Regions from separate parts of the Citricoccus sp. NPDC055426 genome, predicted to be linked through region 4. Evidence: riboswitches for the same ligand, from Rfam matches in the RefSeq annotation. Region 4 holds a riboswitch; each other region holds the start of a gene.
The links. A riboswitch is a leader RNA that binds a small molecule or an ion and turns the genes downstream of it on or off. The one in region 4 is predicted to bind S-adenosylmethionine.
Positions count from the first base shown of each region.

Region 1 (5,665 bases), 110 kb from region 4:
ACGGGCACCCACCTCGGTGGAACCGGTGAAGGCCACCTTGTCGACCTCCGGGTGCCCCACGAGGTGGTCGCCCAGTTCGGACCCGACGCCCGTGACGACGTTGAAGACGCCGTCCGGGACGCCCGCCTCCTGGAGGATCTCGGCCATCTTCAGCGAGGACAGCGGGGTGTCGTCGGCGGGCTTGAGCACCACGGAGTTGCCGGCGGCCAGGGCCGGGGCGACCTTGGACGTGGAGAGGATCAGGGGGAAGTTGAACGGCGTGATGGCCGCGACGACGCCCAGTGGCTCCCGCTGCACCGTGGCGAGGACGTGCCCCGGGGTCTGGCGGACGGAGCCGTCGAGCTGCTGGGCCAACATCCCGTAGTACTCGAAGGTCTCGGCCGCACCGTTCACGTCGACGGCCGTGGCCATGGCGATCGGCTTGCCGGCGTCCTGGCTCTCAATCCGCCCCAGTTCCTCGGAGCGCTCCCGCATCAGGCGGCCGACCTCGAGCAGGATCCGGGCCCGTTCACGCCCGGGCAGTCCCGACCACACCCCGGAGTCGAAGGCGGCGCGGGCGGCGGTGACGGCGGCGTCCACATCCGCGATGGTGGCGCGGGCGACGTCCGTCAGCTTCTCCCCGGTGGCGGGTGCCTCGACCGCCATGAGCCCGGACCCGGTGGCATCTCGCCATTGCCCGCCGATGAAGAGCCGGCCGGTGGGGAAGGGGTTCTCGCTGACGTGCGGTGAGGTTTCGGTGACGGTCATGGTGGCGTCCTTCGCGATGGTGGCGGGTGGTGGCGCGCAGGGGAGGGTGGGCTGCGCTCAGTGCTTGATGAGCCCTCGGATGTTCTTGCCGGCCTTCAAGTCCTCGTAACCCTGGTTGACGTCCCCCAGGTCGTAGGTCCGGGTGATCAGGGCGTCGAGGACCAGCTGTCCCTGCTGGTAGAGGAAGAGCAGGCGCGGGATGTCATAGGTGGGGTTGCAGTCGCCGAAGAGGGTGCCGCGTAGCGTCTTCTTGAACAGCGCAAGGATGGTTCCGGGGACAGTGACGGAGGTGTCCTCGAGGACTCCCATGCTGGTGACCACCGCGGTCCCACCCTTGCGGATGGCCTCGAAGGCCGCCGACGTCACCGACTCCTCGAGGTGTCCCACGGTCACGATCGCCTTGTCCGCGCCGACGCCGAGGGTGAGGTCCCGGGCCAGCTCGGCCGCCTCGGCGGCCTCTGCGACCGCGTGGGTGGCCCCCAGTTGCATGGCGGTCTCCCTCTTGAACGGCTCGGGATCCACGGCGATGATGTTCGCGGCCCCCGCATGGCGGGCCCCCTGGACGGCGTTGGAGCCGATCCCGCCGATCCCGTAGACGATCACGGTCTCACCGGCGCGGACGTCGGCGGCGTAGACCGCTGAGCCCCACCCCGAGGGGACGCCGCAGCTGACCAGGGCGGCCTTGTCCAGGGGGATGTCCTTCGGGATGGGGACCACCGAGTTCTGGTGGACGACCCCGTACTCGCTGAATGTGCCCAAGGAGTTCATGCCGCCGTACTGGCCGTGCTCCCCGGTGAAGACGAAGCGGTCCCCTGGCAGGTTGCCCACCAGGGCGTTCGCGCCCAGATCGCACAGGGCCTGCTGGCCGGTGGCGCACCAGCGGCACGTGCCGCAGTTGGGGATGAAGGAGCAGACCACGTGGTCGCCCTCCCGGACCCGCGTCACCCCCGGCCCGACCTTCTGGACGACAGCCGAGCCCTCGTGTCCGCCGACGAGGGGCAATCGTGCCTCGGAGTCGCCTTGCAGGATGTGGAGGTCGGAGTGGCACAGTCCCGAGTAGGCGTATCGGAGCAGGACCTCTCCGGGGCCGGGCTCGGAGAGGTCGAGCTCCTCGATCCGGAAGCCCTTGCCGGGTTCCACGATGACGGCGGCTTGGGTCTTCACATTTTCTCCTGGTGGGTCACATGACGTTCAGGCGCACTCCATGCACAGCCGCTGGAATGTGACCCGTATCACTGTGGACCCTAGGGAGGTGTAGTGGAGGGGGCAATGGCACTTTCACCTGGAAGAACGGAAGTCCTGTCCTCATCCCAATGACTCGAGCAGCTCGGCGCACGCCTGCTCGCACCGGCGGCACGCCTCGGCGCAGACCGTGCAGTGCGCGTGCATCTCGGCATGCTGGCCGCACTCATCGGCGCACACCCGGCACGCGGTCCGGCAGGCCTCGAGCAGGGCGCGGGTGGTCTCGGCATTGTTGCCGGTCTGGCGGGAGAGGACCCGGCCCGTGGCTGCGCAGAGGTCTGCGCAGTCCAGGTTGAACCGGATGCACTGCCGGAGGTCGGCGACGTTGTCCTCGGCCAGGCAGGCGTCCGCACAAGCGGTGCAGGTCTGGGCGCACTCGAAACACGCCTCGATGCACTGGGCCAGCTTCTCTCGGTCGATCGTGCCCAAGTCCTTCGGATAGGTCTCGAGCATCGAACTCACGTGATGGGTCATGACATCCTCCTTGGACGGGCCAGGTCGGTCGGCGTGATGAAACGATCGGTGGTGGCAACGCCTCGGCGGACGCTCAGAACAGTCCGGCGATCGAGCCGGCGATCCAGAAGCCGACGAAGACCAGGACCAGGACCAGCAGGGCCACCAGCCAGGCCTTGTTCTTGGCACCGACGCCTCGCTGGTCCTTGTCGAGCTCGTTGTTGGTGGGCTCCGCGCTGGTGCCCTCGGCTGGCGGGGTGTCCCCGTCGATGCTGTGGCCCGACGTCTCACGGGTGGCCTCGGCCGGGTTCTTGGAATGGCCTCGGGTCTCTTCGGGGTCGATGGTTGACACGGCTACCTGCCTCTTGCGGTCGGTCGTTCAGGGCGTGCGTACGCACAGGCTAACAAGGCCTCCGGCCTGCAGAGAGGGTAGGTCTGCGGTGCCTTTGAAGCACGACCCGCGGCCCAATGGCACCCAGATGCCTCCGGCCCATGACAGGCCGCGAGACCCGACTGACGCTGATTCCTGCCGCGGTAAGAGGTGACGCTGGCGTCAGGCGCGCAGTTGCTCTGCGGTAACGGGTCCGCTCGTGAGTGCCGCGAAAGCGGGGTCGGCATCTGGAGAAGGGCTCTTGAGCCGGTCCGGGTCCCACTTGATGAGGGTGGCGGTGAGGAAACCGACGAACGGCACGGCGGCCATGGCGACGATCGCGCCGGAGGTACCCAACCAGGCCTGCAGCAGCGGGAACAGGAACAGGCCCGCGGCCGCGCCGATGTTGCAGAAGGTGGTGGAGACGCCCATGCCCAGTCCGCGGAGGTGGCTCGGATACGCCAGTGCGGACAGGGCCGCACCGCCCGGGGCCGCCAGGCCTGAGTGGAAGAGGATAAACAAGGACGGCAGCAGGATGGCCACCGCCAGGGGAGCGGACTCGAGCGTGAGCCCGAAGACGACGAGGATCACCGCGCAGGCGGCGAAGCCGAGCTGGACGGCACCGCGGATGCGTAACCGGGACGCCAGCCCGGCTGCGGCGAAACCACCGACGATGCCCAGGACGTTGAACGCCGCGGCCCCGAGCGTGGCTCCCGCGAAGCTCTCTCCGAACAGGGTCAGGGCGATGATCGGTAGGTACCAGCCGATTGCGTAGTACTGGCAGGCTTCCGCGACCCAGGCGACGTTGGCCAGGATGGTGCGCCGCAGGTAGGGCGGGCGGAACAGCGTGGCCAGCCGGCCGGCGTCGTGCTGGGTCGTCTCGGTCGCCGCGCTGTCCGGGGCGGCGGTGACCTCGGCGCCGGGGAACTCGTACATCCGCTGCAGGGCGGCGGCGGCCTGGGCGTACCGGCCCTTGGAGGCCAGCCACCGCGGGGACTCCACCAGCACGGCCCGCTGGGAGACGAGGAGCGCCAGTGCGACGACGGCGCAGCTGCCCAGCAACCAGCGCCAGATCGAGGTGCCGACCCCGAGGTGGTAGATGCCGAAGGTGAAGAGCAGGTTGGTGGTGGTGGCCACATACCACATGCCCTGCCAGCGGTTGAGCTTGCTCTGGTGCCGTGCCGGCAGGAACTCGGAGATATAGGTCAGCAGCGCTCCGAAGTCCATGGCCCAGGCCACGCCGGCGAGCACGCGGGAGAGGATGAGGATCTCAAAGCTGCCCGCGGACAGTCCGATCACCATGGCGACCAGGGCGAAGGCCTTGGCTGCCAGGAGGATGTTCAGCCGCCCGAACTTGTCCGCCAGGCCTCCGGCGAAGGGGCAGACGAAGATCGCCACGAACATGTAGGTGCTCGTCACCAGGGAGACCTGGACGGGGCTCAGGCCCAACTCGCGGGTCAGCGGATCGAGACCGGAGGCGAGGGCCGCACCGGCGTAGGCCTCGAAGAACACCCCACCCAGGCCGAGGATCCACACCCACTTCATGGCCGGCCGGGTGCGGCCGATGTCCAGGCCGTGGACCACGGATGCCTCGGAGTCGATTCTCAGTGTGGACGTGCTCATGGCCTGTCTTCCCTACCTTGGCTCGCGTCTTGCCCGCACCAGTGGGCTGCGGGCCGAATCCTCACCTGGGGCACCCCACACGTGCGGAGGGTTGCCGGCCACGGAACCAGGGTTCGCTGTGTGTGGCACTCGTGATTCGCCGCCGACGCTATCGGCGGGGCGGGCCCGGGGCATGCCGGCGGTCTTGGTCCGTCATCCTGGCGGTGTTTGAGCCGATCACCCGGGTGCAGGGGACGGAGATGACGCCGTGAGACGCAGGGTGGCCTGCCAGGTTCTCCAGGACCTCAGCCCGCCGGCGCCTCCAGGGCCGCCTCGATCGCGCTGCGCATCTTCTCCGGTCCGGTGGCTGGCGCGAAACGCTCGATGACCCGCCCGTCCCGGCCGATGAGGAACTTGGTGAAGTTCCACTTGATGGCCCCGCCGAGCAGCCCGGAGGTCTCCTTGCGCAGCCAGCCGAATAGGGGGTGGGAGCCGGAGCCGTTGACGTCCACCTTGGCGAACATGGGGAAGTCGACCCCGTAGTTCAGCTGGCAGAACTCGCTGGCCTCGGCGTCCGTGCCGGGTTCCTGGTTCGCGAACTGGTTGCAGGGGAAGCCCAGCACCACCAGACCCCGGTCCTGGTACTCGGCGTAGAGCTCCTGCAGGCCCTCGTACTGGGGCGTCAGGCCGCACTTGCTGGCGGTGTTGACCACCACGGCCACCTGTCCGGCGTAGTCGGCGAGCGGCTGCTCCTGGCCGGCCACGGTGGGGGCGGCGAAATCGTACAGCGTGGGCATCAGTCCTGCACCACGTTCACGTGGACATCGATGTTGCCGCGGGTGGCGTTGGAATACGGGCACACCTGGTGGGCCTGGTCGGCGAGCTCCTGGGCCTGCTCGGCCGACAGGTTCGGCACCACCACCTCGAGGGTGACCTCGAGGCCGAAGCCGCCGGCGTCGTTGGGACCGATGCCCACGCGGGCACCCACGCTGGACTCGCCCAGGTCTGCCTTGGCCTTGCGGGCCACCATCTGCAGGGCGGAGTGGAAGCAGGCCGCGAAGCCGGCGGCGAAGAGCTGCTCGGGGTTGGCGCCGTCACCGGAGCCGCCCATCTCCTGCGGGACAGCCAGGTCCAGGCTGATGGTGCCGTCCGCGGTCTGGGTGCGGCCGTCGCGGCCGCCTCCGGTGGCCAGGGCCTCGGCGGTGTAGATGGTCTGCATGGTGGTCTCCTTCGGGTCGGGGTGGTGCTGTG
Region 1 is NZ_JBFARZ010000001.1:412,752-418,416, forward strand. Features, by position in the region: gene AB0K08_RS01910 (aldehyde dehydrogenase family protein) at 1-747, opposite strand, end outside; gene AB0K08_RS01915 (NDMA-dependent alcohol dehydrogenase) at 805-1,911, opposite strand; gene AB0K08_RS01920 (four-helix bundle copper-binding protein) at 2,053-2,463, opposite strand; gene AB0K08_RS01925 (DUF6480 family protein) at 2,537-2,794, opposite strand; gene AB0K08_RS01930 (MFS transporter) at 2,996-4,435, opposite strand; SAM riboswitch class IV at 4,456-4,572, opposite strand; gene AB0K08_RS01935 (glutathione peroxidase) at 4,720-5,211, opposite strand; gene AB0K08_RS01940 (organic hydroperoxide resistance protein) at 5,211-5,633, opposite strand.
Region 1: another riboswitch for S-adenosylmethionine. It lies ahead of AB0K08_RS01930 (MFS transporter); the one in region 4 lies ahead of AB0K08_RS01415 (LLM class flavin-dependent oxidoreductase).

Region 2 (5,665 bases), 250 kb from region 4:
GGGATTGCCCTCAAAACGCCGGGGTGGGTCAGTCGGAGCCGGGGCCTGCGGGGCCGCCGTCGGGCCCCTCGTCCGGGCCCTTGCGCCCGGTGGTCTCCTCGTCCGCGTCAGTCCCCTCGGTTCCCTCAGCCTGGGCGGCCTTCTCCTTGCGCTCGGCGAAGGCGGCCTCGCCCGGGCCGGCGAACTCGCGGTTGCGTTCCACCGCGCTGATGGAGCCGGTGAACACGGAGGAGTCGTCGCTGGACCTGGTCAACGGGGTGGAGCCCGTGACGGCCGCCGTGGTCCCGGTGTCGGCGGGCTGACGGTCCTGACCTGCCTCGGCCCCCGCCTCGACCCACGGCAGCGGGCTGGTGGGGGTGCGGGGCTGCTGCCCCATGCCGGTGCCGGTACCGGTACCGGCCCCAGAACCGGTGCCGGACGCGGAACCGGCCGGGCCGGCGTCGTGCCCCTGATCCGGCGCGGAGCCGGCCGTGCCGGCGGCGCCGGCCGAGGCCGAGCCGTCCGCGGCACCACCAGCCGCTTCCCCGGACGCCCCGGAGTCCACGCCGACGGGCGCGAGGGCCGGCGCCTCGGCGAAGCGCTGGGCGTAGATGGCCTCGGGGTGCTCGCTACGCAGGAAGGTGACGAGGTCCTCGCGCACCAGGCAGCGCAGGTCCCACAGGTCGCCGGCGTTGCGGGCGGAGACCGCCACCCACAGCTTCATGGTGCCGTTCAGGGCCTCACTGATCTGGATGGAGCTGTCCTTGCCGTCCCACAGCTCGGTGGATTCGAGCAGGGCCTTGAGGCGCTCGCGGGTGGCGTCCACCGGGGCCCTCCAGTCCACGTCGATCTCCACGGTCCCGGACAGGGCGGAGCCGGTGCGCGTCCAGTTCTCGAACGGGGTGGTGGTGAAGTGGCTGGAGGGGTAGATCACCCGGCGGCCGTCCCAGATCTTGACCACCACGTAGGACAGGGTGATGTCCTCGATGGTCCCGTAGACCCCGTCCGCGATCACCACGTCACCCACGCGGATCGCGTCCGTGAAGGCCAGCTGGATCCCGGCGAAGACGTTGGTCAGGGTGGACTGCACCGCGAGGCCGGCCACCACGGAGATCACGCCGGCCGAGGCCAGCAGCCCGGCGCCGACGGCGCGGACCTGGGGGATGGTCAGCAGGATGACGGACACGGCGATCACGATGATCGCGGCCTGGATCACGCGGCGCAGCAGCACGGTCTGGGTGCGGATCTTGCGGTCACGACGGTCGTCCACGCCCTCCGAGGCGTACCTGCCGAGCAGCCGCTCCTCCACGATCTGCACGATCCGCAAGGCCAGCCAGGCGAGCGAGCCGACGATCCCGGCCATCAGCAGGAAGTTCACACCGTTGAACCAGGGGTAGCCGGAGGCGGTCAGGCCCAGGGCGATCCGGGCCGCCAGCAGCACGGCCGCGGCGAGGATCGGGATGCGGCACTTGGCGACCTGACTGCGCATCCCGGGCTTGCGGCGCAGCACGGTGTTCAGCAGCAACCAGCCGACCACCACCACGGCGACCGCGATCGCCACCGCGATCGCCACCGTGGAGAGGATTCCCCAGAACGGGCCGAGCGAGTCCACCGCGCCCTCGGCGCCCTCCCGGACGCTGTCCGGGACGTTCTCGGGGGACGGGCCGGAGGTTCCGGCGGGCTCGGCGGCCGCCTCCGCCACACCCCCCGCGGAGGTCAGGACGGCGGGCATCTCGGAGAGGGGGGACAGACTGAGCATGGTTCCCAGTCTGTCATCCCGCACTTGGACGATCCTGAACAGGTGGAGAATGGACGCTGAACCTGCCGAACCCCCTGCCTCCCAGGAGCCCCACCCATGCCTGCCCTGCTTGCCACCACGGACCTGCGCGGCCGCGACTACGATCCGGCCACCGTGCTGCCCCGCGCGGAGGTGGACGTGGCCGCCGCCGTGCCGAAGGTGCTGCCGATCCTCGAGCGGGTCCGGACCGAGGGCGCCTCCGCCGTGCTGGAGCTGGGCGAGCAGTTCGACGGCGTCCGGCCCCCGTCCCTGCGGGTCCCGGCCGACCGGATCGCCGAGGCGCTCGAGACCCTGGACCCGGCCGTCCGTGCCTCCCTCGAGGAGTCCATCAGCCGCGCCCGCGCCGTCCACGCGGCCCAGTTCCCGCCCGGGTCCGAGGTGGAGCTCGCCGAGGGCGCCGTGGTGGAGAACCGCTGGGTCCCGGTGAACCGGGTGGGCCTGTACGTGCCCGGCGGCCGCGCCGTCTACCCCTCCTCCGTGGTGATGAACGTGGTCCCGGCCCAGGCCGCGGGGGTGCCCTCCCTGGCCGTCGCGTCCCCGCCGCAGAAGGACTTCGGCGGCCTGCCGCACCCCGTGATCCTGGCCGCCTGCGCCCTGCTCGGCGTGGACGAGGTCTACGCCGCGGGCGGCGCCCAGGCGGTGGCCATGTTCGCCTACGGCGTGGCGGACGACGCCGGCGCGCGGCTGTGTGCCCCCGTGGACATGGTCACGGGGCCGGGCAACATCTTCGTGGCGGCCGCCAAGCGCGCCCTGCTCGGGACCATCGGCATCGACGCCGAGGCCGGGCCCACCGAGATCGCGGTCCTGGCCGACGGCACGGCCGACGCCCGCTGGGTGGCCGCGGACCTGATCAGCCAGGCGGAGCACGATCCGATGGCCGGCTCCGTGCTGATCACCACCTCCCCCGAGCTGGCCCGGGACGTGGCGGAGCAGGTCGAGGCACAGGTGCCCGGCTCCTTCCACGAGGAGCAGATCCGCCAGGCCCTGGGCGGCCCCCAGTCCGGGATCCTGCTGGTGGACACCCTGGACGAGGCGCTGGCCGTGGCGGACGCCTATGCCGCCGAGCACCTCGAGGTGCACACCGTGGACGCGCTGGCCACGGCCCGCCGGGTGAGCAACGCCGGCGCCGTGTTCGTGGGCCCGTACTCCCCGGTGCCGCTGGGCGACTACTCCTCCGGCTCCAACCACGTGCTCCCCACCGGCGGCTCCGCCCGGTACTCCTCCGGGCTGAACACCGTGAGCTTCCTGCGCCTGCAGCAGCTGATCCGCTACACGGAGACCGGCCTGAAGGACCTGGACGCCAACATCTCCGCCCTGTCCACGGCGGAGGGCCTGCCCGCCCACGGCGAGGCCGTCTCCCTCCGCTTCCGCTGAAGCAGGTCACGGGGGTTCACAGTTCGGAAAAACCTTTGACCGTCCCAGCCGGGCCTCGTTACTCTGGACACAGAATCACGAGTTCCCGCTGTTACAGCCCTGGCTTGCGGGACGGCAACCCTCTTCACGCAGTAGTGGGGTGCTCCAGGTGAGGATTCGGCCTACCGGATGCGCCGGCAGGCAAGTACCGCGTTTCTGCCGGTGCCGTTCGGAGTACTCTCCGCGGGCGCCGCGGGGCAGATCCGCCGTCGAACGGAGGACCGAACATGACCGCTCTGGCTACCCACGAACTGCACCCGACCGCCGCCCTGGACCGTGACCTCGACCGCGAGCTGTCCACCGAGACCCTGCGCGCCGCCTTCTCCCACTTCCCCTCCGGCGTGGCGGCCCTGGCCGGCGTGGCCCACGGTGTCAAGGAGGGGCTCGTGGCCTCGTCGTTCACCGTCGGGGTCTCCCTCGAGCCGGCCCTGGTGTCGGTCGCGGTGCAGAACACCTCCCGGACCTGGCCGCGGCTGAAGCAGGCGGAACGCATCGGGATCTCCATCCTCGGCGAGGGCCAGACCAGTGTGTGCCGCCAGCTGGCCTCCAAGGAGGGCGACCGCTTCGCCGGGCTGGACGTCCGCGCCACGGACCACGGCGCCCTGCTCCTGAACGGTGCCGCCCTGTGGCTGGACACCACCGTCTACGCCGAGCTGCCGGCCGGTGACCACACCATGGTCCTGCTCGAGGTCCACGGCGTGCATGACCACTCCTCCGAGCACGAGCCGATCGTGTTCCACCGCTCCGCGTTCCGCAACCTGCGCACCGCGGAGGGCAACCAGTAGCCGGACCAGTAGCCCCGGTAGACTCCACAGGCATGCCACAGCCCAGCGCCCCCGCCCAGGTCCGCCTGGACGCCTGGCTCTGGGGCGTGCGCATGTACAAGACACGCTCGGCGGCCACCGCCGCCTGCCGGGCCGGGCACGTCCGGCTGAACGGGCAGCCCACCAAGGCCTCACAGGCGGTGCGCCCCGGGGACACCATCCGGCTGCGCCAGCCCGGCCGGGAGCGCATCCTCGAGGTCACCGGTCTGCTGGCCAAACGCGTCGGCGCCCCGGAGGCCGTCCGCCACTACATCGACCACTCCCCCGAGCCCGTGCCCCGGGAGCTGATGGCCGTGCCGCGCCGGGACCGCGGGGCCGGACGCCCGACCAAGCGGGAGCGCCGGCAGCTGGACCAGCTCCGGCGGCGCACCGAGTCCGACTAGGGTGAATCCATGAAATTTCGATACCTCGGCAACAGCGGACTCAAGATCTCCGAGATCATCTACGGCAATTGGCTCACCCACGGCTCCCAGGTCGAGAACGAGACGGCGCACGCCTGCGTGAAGGAGGCCCTGGACCAGGGCATCACGAGCTTCGACACGGCGGATGTCTACGCGAACACCAAGGCCGAGTCCGTCCTCGGCGAGGCCCTGCAGGGTCAGCGCCGCGAGTCCCTCGAGGTCTTCACCAAGGTCTACTGGCCCACCGGTCCCAGGGGCCACAATGACACCGGGCTCTCCCGCAAGCACATCATGGAGTCCATCAACGGCTCCCTGCAGCGGCTGAAGATGGACTACGTGGACCTCTACCAGGCCCACCGCTATGACGTGGAGACGCCCCTGGAGGAGACCATGCAGGCCTTCGCGGACGTCGTCCGCGCCGGCAAGGCCCTGTACATCGGGGTCTCCGAGTGGCCGGCGGACAAGATCCGGGAAGCCCACGCCATGGCCTCCCAGCTGGGCTTCCAGCTCATCTCGAGCCAGCCGCAGTACTCCATGCTGTGGCGGGTCATCGAACCCGAGGTCATCCCGGCGTGCGAGGACCTCGGACTCTCCCAGATCGTCTGGTCCCCCATGGCCGGCGGCATCCTCACCGGCAAGTACCTGCCCGGCCAGCAGCCCCCGGAGGGCTCCAGGGGCGCGGACACCGAGGGCGGCGCCCGCACCATGGCCCACCGGATGTCCGATGACGTGCTCACCGCCGTGCAGAAGCTGCGCCCCATCGCCGAGGGGCTCGGCGCCACCATGGGCCAGCTCGCCATCGCGTGGGTCCTCGCCCACCCGAACGTCGCCGGTGCCATCGTGGGAGCCTCCCGGCCGGAGCAGATCGCCGAGAACGTGAAGGCCCTGGACCTCACCCTGGATGACGCCACCCTGGGGGCCGTCGACGCCGCCATCGGGCACATCGTCACGGACGACCCCACCCTGGTCTCCGTCCCGGAGGAGCGCGCCGCCTGACCAGCCCCGCATTGTGATCAAGCCGTGATCTGGACATCCTGCAACATCACGGTATGATCACAGATAGCCGGTGTTGCCCGTTCCGCTGGACGGAGCGGGCAACACGGGGTCAAGCGCCATCAGGGGGGCTGAGCATGACCACCAAGGCAGGGCACGCTGCTGACCTTTCCCACCCGCACCATGCCCGCGCGGACCTCGGCCGTCGTTTGGCCGTGGCCTCTGGGGTCCTGGTCCTGCTGACCGGCCTGGCCGGC
Region 2 is NZ_JBFARZ010000001.1:555,544-561,208, reverse strand. Features, by position in the region: gene AB0K08_RS02550 (mechanosensitive ion channel family protein) at 29-1,738, opposite strand; gene hisD (histidinol dehydrogenase) at 1,835-3,151, shown strand; SAM riboswitch class IV at 3,225-3,344, shown strand; gene AB0K08_RS02540 (flavin reductase family protein) at 3,418-3,975, shown strand; gene AB0K08_RS02535 (RNA-binding S4 domain-containing protein) at 4,008-4,397, shown strand; gene AB0K08_RS02530 (aldo/keto reductase family protein) at 4,407-5,411, shown strand; gene AB0K08_RS02525 (Ig-like domain-containing protein) at 5,546-5,665, shown strand, end outside.
Region 2: another riboswitch for S-adenosylmethionine. It lies ahead of AB0K08_RS02540 (flavin reductase family protein); the one in region 4 lies ahead of AB0K08_RS01415 (LLM class flavin-dependent oxidoreductase).

Region 3 (5,665 bases), on a different contig from region 4:
CGAAGAGCTGGGTGGCGGCGGCCAGCACGGTCTTCGCGATGACCTGCTGGGCCTGGTAGACGCGGACGTACAGCTCGTCCACGTCCTGCTCCGGCAGCTGCCCGCCGTCCGTCAGCGCGGCCTCGCGCTCGAGGATGCCGCCGAGGGCGGTGACCACGGAGTCGAACGCGGCCCGTGCCCCGAAGGCGGCGGCGGAGAGCTCGCCCACAACCTGGAGCACCTGGGCGTCCTCGCGCGGCAGCTCGGCGGCACCGTGGCTGAAGGAACGACGGCGGCCGGCCACGTATGCTGCGCCGTCCCTCACGATCGCCTCGGCGATGCCCGTCAGCGCCGCCAGGTGCAGGAACTGCCAGCTGGCCTGCCCGGTGGCCACGCGGGTGCCGTCATCCAGGCCGCCGGCGTAGACCTCCTCGGCCGCCACCGGGGTGTCCGCGAACACCGTGGTCCCCGAGGCGGTCAGCTGCTGGCCGAAGCCGTCCCAATCGTCCAGCAGGGTGACCCCCGCCGCGTCCACGGGCACCGTGGCGGCGATCTCCTCGCCCGCCGCGTCCACCGCGGCCACGATGATCCAGTCCGCGTACAGCGTGCCGGTCGAGTAGTACTTGGTGCCGTTGAGCCGCCAGGTCCCGGCCACGTCCTGGACCAGGGTGGTGGTCCCCTGGCCCACCGCGTTGTTGATCTCCGTCACGGCGTTGCCGACGACGGCCCCCTCACCGAGGCGGCGCAGCCACCGCTGGCGCAGGGCCTCATCCGGGTGGCCCAGCACGTTCTCCTGGTTGATCAGGTGCGCCCGCAGCGCCTGGACGAGGTTGGAGTCCGCCGCGGCCAGCTCGAGGATCAGCGGCGCCTGCTCGGCGAAGGTCAGCCCGGACCCCCCGTACTCCACCGGGACCCGCAGGGAGGTGAACCCGGCCTCGGCGAGGGCCCGGACGGCGCCGCGGTCGATGTGCCGGTCGGCCTCCCGCTGGGCGGCGCTGGCCGCGATCTCGGCGAACACCGGGGTGAGGCGTTCCCGGGCGGTCCGGTAGGCCTCGGAGGCCTGGCCTGGACGGGAAGTCAGGCTGGACGCGGTGGGCGGGGTGGACGGGGTGGACAGGGTGGTGGCAGTCATCATGCTCCTGGGGTGGTGGCGGAAGGGGTTGCGGCCGGGGCCGAGTTGCGGGCGGTGGAGTGGAACGGCGGGACGGTCCCGTGGAGGCGGTAGGCGCCGATCGCCTGGGTGCGATAGATCAGCGGGGTGTGGCTGGCGACGGTGCGGGCGTTGAGCCAGTGCTGGTGCAGCTGTCTCGAGGCGTCGGTGGCGGAGGCGCCGCCGGTCTCGAAGATCAGGTTCGTGGCGTCCAGGATCAGCTCGGACACCACGAGCGAGGCCTCGGACAGGGTGATGTTGGCCCGGGTGTGGGCCTGCACGACCACCGGGTCCTCCAGGTCGATGTGGCCGCGGACCTGGACGTAGGACTCCTCCACCACGGCCGCGGCGCCACGGACGATCTGCCGGGCGGCGGCGACCTTGGCGGAGACCGCGCCGATGACCTGGTGCACCAGCGGGTCCTCCGCCGGTGTCTCCGCCGCGGCGTGGTCATAGGTACGACGCCGGCCCCTCACGAAGGCGGTGATCTCGCCCAGGGCGGTGGTCCCGATCCCGGCCTGGGTGGCCGTCAGCACAAGCCACAGCACCGTGTACGCCAGGACCCCGGTGGGCACGTTGAACTCCTGGGTGCGCTGGGCCTGCACGGGGACATGGTCCAGCGTCGTGGTGCCGGAGGCGGTGAGCCGCTGGCCGAAGCCGTTCCAGTCGTCGATCCGCTGCACGCCGGGATCCCGGGCGTCGATGATCGCGAACACCGGGCCGTCCTCCTCGAAACCGGGCTTAATGGCCGAGACCAGCAGGTAGTCGGCGAAGACCGCCCCGGTGGAGTAGAACTTGTCCCCGGTGAGCCGGGCCACCTCGGTGGTGCCGGTGGCGGCGGCCGCCTGCACGGTGTCCGGGTCCGCGTCGATCCAGTGCACGGGGCGCTGGCCGGCGGACGGCGGCAGCTCCACCAGGGCGTTGCCGAAGATCCGGCCCGCTGCCACCTCGGCCAGCCACCACTCGGAGACCGCGCCCTGGGACTCGTTCTCGTGCTGCTCGGTGAACATGAAGTGCCCGTGCAGGGCCTGCGGCAGGTTGGGGTCCGCGGCGGCCAGGTCCACCAGCAGCTCGGCCAGCTGGGGCAGGCTTGCCCCGATGCCTCCGTACTGCCGGCCCAGGCGGACCCGAGTGAAGCCCGCGCCGCGCAGGTACTCGATGGCCGCGAACGCCAGCTCGTGGTCCAGCTCGCGCTGGGCGGTGCCCGCGGCGACGGCCGCGAAGACCGGGGCGAAATGTGCGGTGAGCTGGGCGTCCGTCGGTCCGGAGGCGGCGGTGGCCGCGCGCAGGTCCTCGAACGTGGGCAACTGGCCGGCGGGGCCGGCGTCGGGGGTGGTGGTGGTGTTGGTTTGAGTGCTGTCCGGCATGGGTGGTCCCTGTCATCCATGGCACACCGGAGACGCGCGATGCGGGGCATGCGGTTGCGGTGATGCCGTACTTGCCCCGCGGCGGTCCCCGGGGGCCGAATCATCACCTGGAGCACCCCACTACGGTGAGAGGGTTGCCGTCCGGCCAGCCAGGGCTTCGCACCGGATCTCGTGATTCCGAGGTCAACACTAGGGAGGCGGTCCGGGCCTGCCAACCATGTCGTCATGAACCGTTCTGCGCCGTCATCTTCCGGCCCCGATCCGCCACGTCGGGGCCGGAGCGGCCCCAACCGCTCCTGTGTGACGGGGGATGACGGGCCCGATCAGGCCCAGCGTTCAGGCGTCGAGCGCCCTCACGCAGCGGGCCGGGGCGGTCAGCCGGTAGCTGGCCTCCAGCCATTCGGCGACCTCGGCCCAGCCTTCGTCGTCATCATCGGCGCCCGGGTCGAGGGCCGAGAGGTCGATGGCGAACCACCCGCTCGCGCCCAGGTAGGCCGGGCGGAAGGCGCGGGGATCCTGCTCCAGGAAGTCGAGGTCGGAGCCCTCGGGCTTGATGACCAGGGCGCGGGGATACTGCAGGTAGCCCTCCCAGTCCCCGCTCCGGCGGCCGCCGGGTGGCAGCGGGGTGTCGCCCCCTGCGGCCGCCGCCTTCACCGAGGTCCCGTAGTACGCGAAGACCGTGGTGGTGAAGAACGCCGGCCGACCGTGGGAGACCTTCATCTGCGCCTCGGGGAGGTCCAGCGCCACGGCGCGGACGCGCTGGAAGTGGAGGTCGCCGTCGTCGTACATCTTTGGGTGGGCCATGCGCATCAGTGTCACGGCCCGCGGCGTCCGATGAAAGCCCCTGTTCCCGGGGCACGGGGTGACCAGACCGCGTCACGTCGGTGGGGGTGAGGTCACTGTGCGCCCAGGGGGTCAGGCGGAGTAGGCGGGTTCGGCCCTCTTGACCCGGCCGATGACCCACATGGTCACCGGGGAGAGCACGATCTCCACCACGGACTTGAAGACGAAGCCCACGAGCACGTAGTTGAGGAAGGTCGGGACGTCGGTGATGCCGATGACGCCGGCGGCGATGGAGCAGAAGACGAGCGTGTCCAGAAACTCGCCCACCAGGGTGGAGGCTGCGAGCCGGCCGAAGAGCAGGCGTTCACCGGAGCGCCGCTTCATCCGGACCATGAGCCAGGAGTTGGCCAGCTGCCCGACCAGGAAGCCCAGCAGGGAGGCCAGCACGATCAGCGGCACGGGGGCCAGGGTGCGCACGAGCGCGTCCTGGCCGTCGTACCACTCGGCACCGGGCAGCCCGATGATGACCCAGAAGCAGACCGCCGCGAAGACCGAGAGCGCGAAGGTGGTCACGATGGCCCGGCGGGAGGCCTTGAAGCCGTAGACCTCGGAGACCACGTCCCCCACGATGTAGGCGAGCGGGAAGAGGAAGAAGCCGCCGTCGGTGACGATCGGCCCGAACATGACGCCCTTCGAGGCCCCGAGGTTGGACAGGATGAGCACCACGGCCATGACGGCGGTGAAGATCGCGTACAGCCCGGTGCCGGTGGGGGCGAAGCGGGCGGCGGAGGGGGCAGGGGCGGTGGTGTTCACGGAAATCCTTGGACGATGCGCTGCGGGATGGACGCGATCCTGCTGCCCCAGGTTGCGTCCGGACGACCCCTTATTCTTCCATATCCGCAGCTTGCCGGCGGGGCCGCACCGTCCTACTGGATGATCATGGCGTCCAGATCGGGCTCGGCGTCGATGAAGTCGTACTTGACGGCGAGCTGGCCCATCGCGTGGAGCTGGTCTTCGCGGATCTCGCCACCGAGCTGGTCCAGCTTGAGGGCCATGGCGGCGTCCTCGGGCAGGTTCATGAACTCGGGCAGCAGCTTCTTCGCCTCATCGTTGTTCTCGTCCGTGGCAGCGAGTGCCTCCGTGATGGCCGCCTGGAACTGTTCGACCGTCTCGGGGTTCTCCTCGGCGAAGGTACCGGAGGTGAAGGTGACCATGGTGGGCATGCCCTCGATGGAGTCGCGGAACGAGTAGCCGAGCAGCTCGTTCGCCGGGTCCTCCAGTGCCTTGCTCAGGAAGGGCTCCGGGATCCAGATCGCGTCCGTGTTGCCCTGCTCCAGCTGGGCGGGCATGTCCTGGAAGGGCATCTCGGCGAACTTCACGTCCGCCGGGTCCGTACCGCCCTGCTCCGCCAGGTCCATCAGGGTCAGGTCTCCCAGAGTCCGCAGGGCATTGATGGAGGTGATCTTGCCACCCAGATCCCCATAGTCCTTGATCCCGGCGTCCACGCGGGTGACCACCCCGGAGGTGTCCTCCCCCTCGTCCGAGGAGTTGCTGTATCCGGCGACGATCTTCATGTCCAGACCTTGGTCCACGGCGGTGAGGACGGACAGGGGGTTGCCGACCCCGAAGTCCATCTGCCCGTTGGACACGGCCGGCAGCATGGCGGCGCCGCCGTTGGCCAGGGCGATCTCCACCTCGAGACCGTGCCTCTCGAAGATGCCCTCCTCGATCCCGTACTCCACGGCGACCGATGCCGCCAGGGGAATCAGACCGAGGGTCACCTGCGTCAGCTCCCCCTCCGCTACGGCAGCAACGCCCGATTCGGAGGTGTCCCCGGTACCCGAGGGCGTTCCCGAGGAACAGGCGGTCAGGGCCAGGCCGGCCGCGGCGAGGACGGACAGGGCGGCGAGATGGCGGGATTTCAAGGCGACTCCTGGAAGCGTGAGACAGGTCACTCAGCGAATGAATACCTATGACCGTAGCCACAGCGCGCCGAACTGTCTATAATTTTGTTGACAATCTTGTTCAACATCCGTTCGCAGCCCCACAGCCCCCTTCGTCCCCGAGCAGCACCGCGTCTGACAGGAGCACATCCATGACCGAGCGCATCCGCGACATCGCCCACCTCTCCACGGTGGAGCTGTACACCCCGAAGTTCGAGGAGTCCCTCTGGTTCTTCAAGGACCTGCTGGCCATGCGCGAGGTCGGCCGCACCACGGAGAACGGTGAGGAGTCCGCGTACCTGCACTGCTGGGACGACTACGAGACCTACTCGATCAAGCTCACCGCCAAGTCCCACGCGGGCGTCGGCCGCGTGGCCTGGCGCGCCCAGAGCCAGGAGGCCCTGGAGCGCGTGGTCGCCCGGATCGAGGCCACCGGCCTGGGC
Region 3 is NZ_JBFARZ010000003.1:86,011-91,675, forward strand. Features, by position in the region: gene AB0K08_RS06190 (acyl-CoA dehydrogenase family protein) at 1-1,114, opposite strand, end outside; gene AB0K08_RS06195 (acyl-CoA dehydrogenase) at 1,111-2,496, opposite strand; SAM riboswitch class IV at 2,559-2,673, opposite strand; gene AB0K08_RS06200 (MmcQ/YjbR family DNA-binding protein) at 2,833-3,300, opposite strand; gene AB0K08_RS06205 (queuosine precursor transporter) at 3,412-4,098, opposite strand; gene AB0K08_RS06210 (ABC transporter substrate-binding protein) at 4,206-5,204, opposite strand; gene AB0K08_RS06215 (VOC family protein) at 5,375-5,665, shown strand, end outside.
Region 3: another riboswitch for S-adenosylmethionine. It lies ahead of AB0K08_RS06195 (acyl-CoA dehydrogenase); the one in region 4 lies ahead of AB0K08_RS01415 (LLM class flavin-dependent oxidoreductase).

Region 4 (5,665 bases):
GGCGTCTCCGCCCCCAACCTGCTGGACGAGGCGGATGTGGCCACCATGAACGAGGACTCGATCATCTTCGCCATGTCCAACCCGGACCCGGAGGTCCACCCGGAGATCGCCTCGAAGTACGCCGCGATCGTGGCCACCGGACGCTCCGACTTCCCGAACCAGATCAACAACGTGCTGGCCTTCCCCGGCTTCTTCCGCGGCCTGCTGGACGCCGGCGCCTCGGACATCACGGACGAGATGCTCGTGGTGGCCGCCCGGGCCATCGCCGAGACCATCACGGATGAGGAGCTCAACCCGAGCTTCATCATCCCCTCGGTCTTCGATCCCGAGGTCTCGGTCCGCGTGGCCGACGCCGTGGCGCAGGTGGCCACACCCCGCGGCTGAGACCCCCGCGTCCGTGCCCCGGTTCAGCCCGGCAACCCCGCGCTGAGCCGGGGGATCGCGTTCGCCACCGGTGACGGCAGCGTCCCGAAGGGGTCCACCTCGACCGGTTCGTGGCGACGCGTGGACCGCTTCCAGGTCCCCACGGCGTGGCCCCGGTGCAGCACGGTGCCCTTGAACACGCCGTTCCCGCCGGGCACCACCCGGGCCTCCTCCGCCGTCGTCAACACGGCGGAACGGTCCTGGTAGCCCAACACGATCTCGTCGAACCCGGGCAGCAGCAGCGGTGCGGCGGTGGCCCGGGCCCGGTCCGCATAGCGGTCCGGCAGTCCGGCGGCCATCCAGTGCTCCCGGCCGCCGACGTCGGCCCCCTCCAGCTGGTCCGGCGCCTCACCAAGGATCTCGCGCAGGGCGGCGCGGGCCTGGGTCTTGCCCAGCTTGGACCACCAGCAGAAGTCCTCGAGGGTGGCCGGCCCGTGGGATCGCAGATAGCGCAGCAGCAGCTCGCGCAGCGCCTCGTCCCGGGTGCGCGCGGGCCGGGCAGCTGCGGTGGGGGCGCGGGCACCGATCCATTCCTGAACCAGCACGATCCGCTGCTGCTTGCCCTCGGTGGGTCCGAAGCACAGCACCCCGGTCAGGGCCAGGTAGAAGATCAGGTGGTAGCCGCGGCCGGACTCCACCGGGATCCCGCCCCGCGTCCAGGCCTCCAGCAACCCCGTGCGAGTCAGCCCGGTGCCGGCGAGCTCCCGGACGGCGATGGTCTCTGCGGCGCTCAGCGTGGCCTGGTCCAGGCCGAGTTCTCCGCGCCGACGGCCCGTGGCGGCGAGCATCTTCGGGGCGGTGAGGTCCAGGATCCACCCGAGGTCCTCGGACGCCACCACGAACAACGTGCCGCGCATCGGCCAGGACCGGACGAGGAGGCCGGCGTCATACGCCTGCCGGACGGCCGCCGTCGTGCCCCTGTTCGTGCCGCCGGCGGTACCGCCGGGCCCATCGGAGCCGGAACGCAGCGCCAGGGAGACGGTGGACCCGGGATGGTCCTGGCCCTGCGTGCAGGTCAGGGACCGAGCGGCCTCCGCGGGGGTGGGCCAGGGCTCGACCAGTCCCTGGGCGAGCAGGCGCATCCGGGCCACGACCTCCGGGGTGAGTGCGGGCATGATGCCTCCTTCGCTGGGGACAGTGTGCCACGGGCGGCCGCCGCCGGAGGATCCTGAAAAACCGCTAGGAATGCCCCGAGACTGCACTGGGTACAGATTGACCGCGGCCCGCACAGAGTGAAGACTCGGGGGCGTACCCGCGCGGTGGATCCCGCCCCGGGACGACGCCACAAAGGAGACACCATGAAGCGATTGATCACCCTCGGCATCGGCGCGGCCCTCGGTTACCTGCTGGGCAGCCGCGAAGGCCGGCAGAACCTGGACAAGTTCGCCAAGAACGCACAGAGCTTCTGGAATGACCCGAAGACGCAGGAGCAGGTCCAGCGCGCCACCTCCACCGTCAAGGAGCAGGCCCCCGGGGTGGCAGACCGGGCCGCCGGGCTGGCCGACAAGGCCACGGAGGCCGTGAAGGACAAGGCCCCGAAGCTGGCGGAGAAGGCGGACCAGGCCAACGCCGCCGTCCACACGGCCACCCAGAAGGGTGCCGACGCGACCCAGGGGCTGGCGGACAAGGCCTCAAGCGCCGCGGAGAAGTCGACCGGCAAGCATGCCGACTCTGACACCTCGAGCGGCAAGGCCACCGCGAAGTCCTCGAACGGCGACGTCCTCTCGGATCCGTCCCAGTCCCTCGAGACCGAGGGCGGCGGGCCCGACCGCTACTGATCCGGACCCGACCGACCACGGTCCACCACGCAAGAACCCCGGCCCCCGTTCAGGGGGCCGGGGTTCTTGCGTTCCCGCCGCCGACAGGCGCAAAGTGACCTGACCGTGTCACTTCGACGGGGGTCGGGTCACTTTGCGCCCGGAGGGGTCAGGCGTTCGCGCGGTTCCGCAGGGCGAACCGGGAGCCGTAGTGGTTCTGCGGCAGGTGGTCGCCCTGGCCGAAGAGCTTGTGGCGCATAGTGCCCTCGGTGTACTCGGTCTTGTAGCGGCCGAGCTTCTGCAGCTCCGGGACCACGAACTCCACGATGTCCTCGAAGGTGCCCGGGGTGATGTGGTAGGCGAGGTTGAAGCCGTCCACGTCCGTCTCGTCCTGGATCCGGGCGAGTTCGCGCGCCACAGTCTCCCCGGAGCCGACGATGACCGGGCCGAAGCCGCCCACGCCGCACCACTCGGCCAGCTTGCGCACGGTCCACTCGATCGAGTCGTCCCCGGAGGCCTTCTTGAAGGTCTCCACGGCGGACTGGATGGCGTTGGACTGGACGTCACCGATCGGCTCGTCGAGCTCGAACTCGGCCAGGTTGATGCCCATCCAGCCGGACATCAGCACCAGCCCGCCCTCCACGTCGATGTACTTCGAGAGCTCCTCGTACTTGGCGCGGGCCTCCTCGTCGGTGGCACCCGTGACGATCGTCTGCATGGACATCACGCGGACGTCATAGGGGTCACGGCCGGCCTCGACCAGGGACGTCCGGATCTTCGCGGTGGTGCCCCGGATCAGATCGTCCGTGGGCGAGTTGATGAACACGGCCTCGGCGTGCTTGCCGGCGAAGGCGCGGCCGCGGGTGGAGGCCCCGGCCTGGTAGATCACCGGGGTGCGCTGCGGGCTGGGCTCGGTGAAGGCGATGCCCGGGGTCTTGAAGTACCTGCCCTCGTGCTCGATCCGGTGCACCTTGGCCGGGTCGATGAAGACGCCGGACTCCTTGTCGTACTGCACCGCGTCGTCCTCCCAGGAGCCCTCGAGCAGCTTGTAGACCACGTCGAGGTACTCGTCGGCGTGGTTGTACCGCTCGTCGTGCTCCATCTGGTCCTGCTGGCCCATGTTGATGGCGGCGGAGGGCAGGTAGCCGGTGACCACGTTCCAGCCCACCCGGCCCTCGGTCAGGTGGTCCAGGGTGGCCAGGCGGCGGGCGAACGGGTAGGGGTGCTCGTAGGCGGTGCCGGCGGTGACGCCGAAGGTCAGGTTCTTCGTGACGGCGGCCATGGGCGGGACCACGAGCAGCGGGTCGTTGACCGGGACCTGGGTGCCGGCCTTCAGGGTGGCCTCGTCGGAGGATCCGTAGACGTCATAGGGGCCGAGGACGTCCGCGATGAACAGTCCGTCGAAGAGGCCCTTCTCCAGGGTCTGGGCCAGCCCGGTCCAGTAGCCCAGCGTGTTGTAGTCGCGGGCGTGGTCCTCCGGGTGGCGCCACAGTCCCGGGGACTGGTGGGCCACGCAGTTCATGTCGAAGGCGTTGAAGAGGATCTCCCGCCGGCCGGCGGAGGTGGTGGGCACGCCCTCGGGGAGGCGGGCGGAGGCTGCGGGTTCAGGGGTGGGGACAGACACGATGATGCTCCTTCCATCGGTTCTGGCGGTAGCACCTGTCCGGTCTCCCGGTGGTTGCTGCGGCGTCGTGGAGCCAGATCTCTCAGCCGCTCTGGATGGTTACCCGTAGATTCCACCACACCCGGAGGCCGCGGGACCACCCGCCGGGTCACGAGGAGTCACCCGGCGGCGAGGACCACGATCGGCTCGGTGGTCGGGGCCTCGGATCCGCCGTCCGGCTCCACGGTCACGGCCATCGCGGCGCCCGCGGGGACCTGCTGCATCCGGACCAGCGCGCGGCCGTCCTGGACCTGCAGCAGGCCCGCCGGCTGGGGCGGCTCCTCGCCCTGGATGGTCCACAGCTGGTAGTCGTGCCCCTCGGCGGGGTCCGGCAGGTCCCGGACGGCCAGCACGGCCTCACCGTTGGGCGCCATGGCGACCTCCGCCGCACCGCCCCCGGCCACGTCCGACTCGAGGCGCTGCGCCCCGTCCACCTGCAGGACCTGCTCGAGGGCGGTCACCTGCTCGCCCTCGGAGATCCCGGGGGCCTCGGCCCAGGGCTGGGTCACCAACAGGCCCACGGCGACGACGGCGGCCGCGGCCGCCGAGGCCACCGTCACCCACCAGCGGTTCCGGTCGGGCCGGCGCTGGGCGCGGTGCCGGTCCAGGTCGGCGGGACGGGAGCGCTCGGGTCCGGAGCCCTGCTGCGCGTCCTGTCCGATGCCGTCCACTTGGGTGCCGTCCACTTCGGTGCCGGCCACGGCACCCAGGACGCGGTCACGCAACCCGGCCGGGGGCTCGGCCGGCGTGCTGGCGGCCAGCCGGGCGACCGTGCCGTTCAGGGCATCGGCGCGGTCCCGCAGTCCCGGGTCGGCCTCCAGCCGCCGTTCGAGGTCTCGGCGTTCCTGGCCGTCCACGGCGTCCAGCGCCCAGGCGGCGAGAAGCGCGTCGTCCGGGCCGCCGTCGAACCCGCCCTCGAGTCCATCGCGGTGTGTCATGCCCCCACCCCCAAACAGTCCTGTAGTCGTTGCAGCGCGCTGCGCATCCGGGATTTCACGGTGGCCAGCTTGGCCCCCAGGCGTTCGGCGACCTCCCGGTAGGTCTGGCCGCCGTAGTAGGCCGCGGTCACGGCCTCGTACTCCAGCTCGGTCAGCGTGCCGAGGCACTCGTTCACGCGGTCCCGGTCCTCCACCGCCTCGAGGCGTTCGGCCGCGTCGTCATGGGCGCGGTCGAACGCGGCGGCCCCGGCCCGCTGCTCGCGGTCCCGGCTGGACTGGGTGGAGCGGATCAGGTCCACCGCCCGCCGGTGGGTGATGGAGCAGACCCAGCCGATCACCGAACCGCGAGCCGCGTCGAAGCGGTCCGCGGAGCGCCACACGTCCACGAGCGCCTCCTGGGTGACATCCGCGGCCAGGTCGGCGTCCCGCACCACCTTGCGGGCCAGCCCGTAGGCCACCGGTGCCACGTCGTCGTAGAACGCGGCGAAGGCCTCCTGGTCCCCGGCGGCGCTGCGCTGCAGCAGGCCCTTGAGGTGGCGGTCCCGTTCTCGGGGCCCGCGTTGCCCGGCGGTGGGCCCTGCCTCGCTCGTCATCTCCCCAGCCTAAGCGGCGCTGCCTCCCGTCTGTGTCCGCCCCGCGCCTGGTCCGGCGGGATATCCGGTGTTCGGAGCCGTGGGGCCCGCGGATGGGTCCGGTGAGGGACCTCACCCGGTTCCGGCGGCCCCCGTGGACAGGTAGGGCACGGGGCGGGTCCCGTTGACCTCCCAGTCGCCGACCATCCGGGCCATGAAGGCCGCCGGGTCATGGCTCGCGACGGTCCGGGCGTTGCGCCAGTGCCGGTCCAGCCGCAGGTCCGTGCTGGTCGCGGAGGCGCCCAGCGTGTC
Region 4 is NZ_JBFARZ010000001.1:302,532-308,196, reverse strand. Features, by position in the region: gene AB0K08_RS01430 (NADP-dependent malic enzyme) at 1-384, shown strand, start outside; gene AB0K08_RS01425 (winged helix DNA-binding domain-containing protein) at 408-1,538, opposite strand; gene AB0K08_RS01420 (YtxH domain-containing protein) at 1,722-2,201, shown strand; gene AB0K08_RS01415 (LLM class flavin-dependent oxidoreductase) at 2,350-3,753, opposite strand; SAM riboswitch class I at 3,815-3,906, opposite strand; gene AB0K08_RS01410 (anti-sigma factor) at 3,963-4,781, opposite strand; gene AB0K08_RS01405 (sigma-70 family RNA polymerase sigma factor) at 4,778-5,374, opposite strand; gene AB0K08_RS01400 (acyl-CoA dehydrogenase family protein) at 5,486-5,665, opposite strand, start outside.